DNA from 2 places in the Streptomyces nogalater genome. Region 1 is predicted to be linked to the other one. Evidence: riboswitches for the same ligand, from Rfam matches in the RefSeq annotation. Region 1 holds a riboswitch; the other holds the start of a gene.
The links. Region 1 has a riboswitch for S-adenosylmethionine ahead of thrC (threonine synthase). Riboswitches for the same ligand answer to the same signal wherever they lie in the genome.

Region 1 (2,390 bases):
GTGCGCGTGGAAGCCATACGCCTCAACCTAGCCCGGCCCGTAAACCCTCAAACGTGCGATCCACCTGCGAAAGCAGGTCGTATACGGACCGTTCACGCCACCTTCCGCTCCGCGTACTCCGCGATCTCCACCATGGGCGGGCGCTCCTCGGTGTCCACCGAGTAGGTGCGCGGCTCGAAGCCGTCCTCGCCCCGCTCGAACTGGGTCAGCGCGGGCCGCACCAGATGGCCCCGGGCCAGCCGGAGCTGGGCCGTGCGGTAGATCGCGGCGGCCATCCGGCCGAGGGCCTGGCCGTCCTGGTGGCGGTGTTTGCGCACCCCCACGTCGACCTGGGCCAGCGCGTCCAGGCCGACCAGGTGCAGCGCGTCCACCAGCATCCCCAGCTCCACGCCGTAGCCCACCGGGAACGGCAGCTGCTCCAGCAGCGAGCGGCGGGCCGCGTACTCGCCGCCCAGTGGCTGCACGAAACCGGCCAGCTGCGGCCAGTGCATGTTCAGCAGCGGCCGGGCCATCAGCTCGGTGACCCGCCCGCCCTGACCGGCCGACCCGGCGAGCGGCCGGTCGTACATCGCCTTGACCAGGTCCACGTCCGGCTCGGTGAGCAGCGGCCCGACGATGCCGAGGACGAAGTCGGAGGAGAACTCCCTGAGATCCGCGTCGACGAAGCAGACGATGTCCCCGCCGGTCACCAGCAGCGAGCGCCACAGCACCTCGCCCTTGCCGGGGACGGCCGGGACGCGGGGCAGGATCTCGTCGCGGTGGACGACCCGGGCGCCGGCCCGCGCGGCGACCTCGGAGGTGCGGTCGGTGGAGCCGGAGTCGACGACCACGATCTCGTCGACGAGCGGGAGCCGCTCGACGAGATCGCGGCGGATGGCGGTGACGATCTCGCCGACCGTCTCCTCCTCGTTGAGGGCGGGCAGTACGACGCTGATCGTCTGGCCCGTGCGCTGCTTGGCGGCCAGCACCTGGTGCGGCGGTCGGTCGGCCACGGACCAGGAGCGGCGGCTCAGCCAGCGCTCGACTTCTTCCAGCACGGTCGGCGGCTCCTCACTGTCACCACCACACGTCACCGTGTGATGCATCTCGCGGTTCGGACGACTATCTCAACTGTCCTGGCCTTCGGTTACAGTCTTGAACAACGCCGATGACCATCGCATGTCGGGGGGTCAAGCGGCGTTGACAACCACATACAGCTCATCCAGAGGGGCAGAGGGACACGGCCCGATGAAGCCCCGGCAACCCTCCAGCCGATTCTCGTCTTCTTCCGAGCGAGGCTCCCGGCTAGGGAAGGTGCCAAATCCGTCTCACGGCGAGATGCGTCGTGAGGAAGATGAGGAGAAAGGGCCTCGCCTCACATGGCTGTGCAGACAGTTGCCACCCCCAGCGACTCCACCGTGGACCTCGGTCCCGCCTCGGCCCTCAGCTGTCGCGAGTGCGGCCACCGGGTACCCCTCGGACCGGTCTTCGCCTGCGAGGAGTGCTTCGGCCCGCTGGAGATCGCCTACGACTTCTCCGCCTACGACACCGAGGAACTGCGCCGGCGCATCGAGGCCGGTCCCGCCAGCATCTGGCGCTACGCCCCGCTGCTGCCGGTCCCGGCCGACGTCGCCGGAAAGCCCAATCTCAACCCCGGCTGGACCAAGCTCGTCAAGGCCGACAACCTCGCCCGGGAACTGGGCGTGACCGGCGGCCTGTACGTCAAGGACGACTCCGGCAACCCGACCCACTCCTTCAAGGACCGGGTCGTCGCCCAGGCCCTGGAGGCCGCCCGCGCCTTCGGCTTCACCACCCTGTCCTGCTCCTCCACCGGCAACCTCGCCGGTGCCGTCGGCGCCGCCGCCGCCCGGGCCGGCTTCCGCTCCTGCGTGTTCATCCCGCACGACCTGGAGCAGGGCAAGGTCGTCATGGCCGCGGTCTACGGCGGAGAACTCGTCGGCATCGAGGGCAACTACGACGACGTGAACCGCTTCTGCTCCGAGCTGATCGGCGACCCGGCCGGCGAGGGCTGGGGCTTCGTCAACGTCAACCTGCGGCCCTACTACGCCGAGGGCTCCAAGACGCTGGCGTACGAGATCTGCGAGCAGCTCGGCTGGCGGCTGCCCGACCAGATCGTCATCCCGATCGCCTCCGGTTCCCAGCTGACGAAGATCGACAAGGGGCTCCAGGAGCTGATCAGGCTCGGTCTCGTCGAGGACAGGCCGTACAAGATCTTCGGCGCCCAGGCCGAGGGCTGCTCCCCGGTCTCCACCGCCTTCAAGGCCGGCCACGACGTCGTACGGCCGCAGAAGCCGGCCACCATCGCCAAGTCCCTGGCGATCGGCAACCCGGCCGACGGCCCCTACGTCCTGGACGTGGCCCGGCGCACCGGCGGTGCCGTGGAGGACGTC
Region 2 (2,390 bases), on a different contig from region 1:
CGCGCAGATCGCCGGGTTCGCGGTGGCGCTGCGGGCGAAGGGGCAGACGGTCGAGGAGATCACCGGCCTGGTCCGCACGATGTACCGGCACGCGAACGTGATCGAGGTGCCCGGCCGCACCGTGGACATCGTCGGCACCGGCGGCGACGGGGCCAAGACGGTGAACATCTCCACGATGGCCTCGCTCGTCGTCGCCGGCACGGGCGCGAAGGTCGTCAAGCACGGCAACCGGGCCGCGTCCTCGGCGTCCGGCTCCTCCGACGTGCTGGAGAAGCTCGGGGTCAACCTCGACCTCACGCCCCGCCGGGTGGCCGAGGTCGCCGAGGAGGCCGGGATCACCTTCTGCTTCGCCGTGAAGTTCCACCCGGCGCTGCGTCATGTCGGCGCCGCGCGTGGGCAGTTGGGTATCCGAACGGTGTTCAACCTGCTCGGCCCGCTGACCAACCCGGCGCGGGTGCGGGCCCAGGCGGTCGGCGTGGCCGTCGCCCGCGAGGCCCCGATCGTCGCGGGCGTGCTCGCCGAACGCGGCAACTCCTCGCTGGTCTTCCGCGGTGACGACGGGCTGGACGAACTGACCACGACGGCCACCTCCCGGGTCTGGGTGGTGCGCGACGGCAAGGTCACCGAGGAGTCCTTCGACCCCCGGGACGTCGGCATCGACCTGGTCCCGGTGGAGGCCCTGCGCGGCGGCGACCCGGCCTACAACGCCCAGGTCGCCCGACGGCTGCTGGACGGCGAGCGGGGTGCCGTACGGGACGCCGTCCTGCTGAACGCGGCGGCGGCGCTGACGGCCCTGGACCCGACGGACGAGCCGCTCGCCGACCGGATCCGCGCGGGGCTGGCGAAGGCCGCCGAGTCCATCGACTCCGGGGCGGCCCGGCGGGCGCTGGAGCGCTGGGTGACCGCCAGCAACGCCTGACCGCCCGGCGGGGCGGGCCGTCCCGCGATCCGGACACCGGGTTGCGGGGCGGCGATCACTTCACGTACGTTCCTCTACCAGGTCATGAGTGACAGTCATGAGGCCCCGGCCGACTGTCCGGCAACCCTCCGTCCGTGGCGGGGTGCCCCGGGTGAAGACCAGGCCGCGGACAGCAAGGTCCGCGGCAAGCGCGGATCCCTCGTGCCACCAGGGATCCTGGTCGTCGAGGAGTCTTCCGTGAGCAAGCGAATGCTTTAGGGCCGCAGAGCCCCGCCTCCGCACACCCCTTTTCCCTGTCTTTCCCTTCCTCGTATTCCTTCACGGGAGTCCGCCATGTCTGTCTCCACCGCTGCCGCCGACCAGTCGCTTTGCACCCCTCTGCCCGTTCTGGGGCGGGATGTCACCGTTCCATTGGTCACCGGGGGCGAGGTCACCTACGCGGCCCTCGACTACGCGGCCAGCGCCCCCGCCCTCCAGCGCGTCTGGGACGACGTCGCCGCCTACGCCCCGTACTACGGCAGCGTCCACCGTGGGGCCGGTTACCTCTCCCAGCTCTCCACCGACCTGTTCGAGAACGCCCGCGGGACGGTCGCCGAGTTCCTCGGCTGCCGGGCCGGCGACCAGGTGGTCTTCACCCGCTCCACCACCGACTCCCTCAACCTGCTGGCCCGGGCGATCCCGGCCGGCTGCCAGGTCTTCGTGTTCGAGACCGAGCACCACGCCTCCCTGCTGCCCTGGCAGCACGCCCGGGTCACCTACCTCGACGCCCCGCGCACCCCCGGCCAGGCCGTGGAGATCCTGGAGCGGGCCCTGGCCGACCGCGACCCGTACGGCCCCGCCCTGGTCTGTGTCACCGGCGCCTCCAACGTCACCGGCGAGCTGTGGCCGGTGCGCGAACTGGCCGCCGCCGCCCACGCCCACGGCGCCCGGATCGTCCTGGACGCCGCCCAACTCGCCCCGCACCACCCGGTGTCCGTCACGGACCTCGACGTCGACTGGATCGCCTTCTCCGGCCACAAGCTCTACGCCCCCTTCGGCTCCGGCGTCCTGGCCGGCCGCGCCGACTGGCTCCAGGCGGCCGAGCCCTACCTCGCGGGCGGCGGCGCCAGTCGCCGGGTGACCCGGCGTGAGGACGGCGGGGTGGCCGTCGAGTGGCACGAGACCGCGGCCCGCCACGAGGCCGGCTCCCCGAACGTCATCGGCGCCTACGCCATCGCCGCCGCCTGCAAGGCGCTCACCGAGGCCGGCTGGGACACCCTGGTCGCCCGCGAACAGCACCTGATCGCCAAGGTCCGCGCGGGCCTGGCCGAGGTCCCCGAGGTGCGCGTGCTGTCGCTGTTCGGCGACGACGCCCCGCGCGTCGGCGTCCTCTCCTTCGTCGTCGACGGCTGGAACAGCTCCCACTTCGCCGCCGCGCTCTCCGCCGAGTACGGCATCGGCGTCCGCGACGGGCTGTTCTGCGCCCACCCGC

Region 2: linked by a shared signal. The riboswitch ahead of ABD350_RS01370 (aminotransferase class V-fold PLP-dependent enzyme) and the one ahead of thrC (threonine synthase) in region 1 are both predicted to bind S-adenosylmethionine.

Annotation. Positions count from the first base shown of each region.
Region 1 is NZ_BAAASM010000037.1:143,873-146,262, forward strand. Features, by position in the region: gene ABD350_RS25705 (alpha,alpha-trehalose-phosphate synthase (UDP-forming)) at 1-17, opposite strand, end outside; gene ABD350_RS25710 (glucosyl-3-phosphoglycerate synthase) at 93-1,037, opposite strand; SAM riboswitch class I at 1,195-1,340, shown strand; gene thrC (threonine synthase) at 1,359-2,390, shown strand, end outside.
Region 2 is NZ_BAAASM010000001.1:298,748-301,137, reverse strand. Features, by position in the region: gene trpD (anthranilate phosphoribosyltransferase) at 1-919, shown strand, start outside; SAM riboswitch class IV at 1,000-1,116, shown strand; gene ABD350_RS01370 (aminotransferase class V-fold PLP-dependent enzyme) at 1,253-2,390, shown strand, end outside.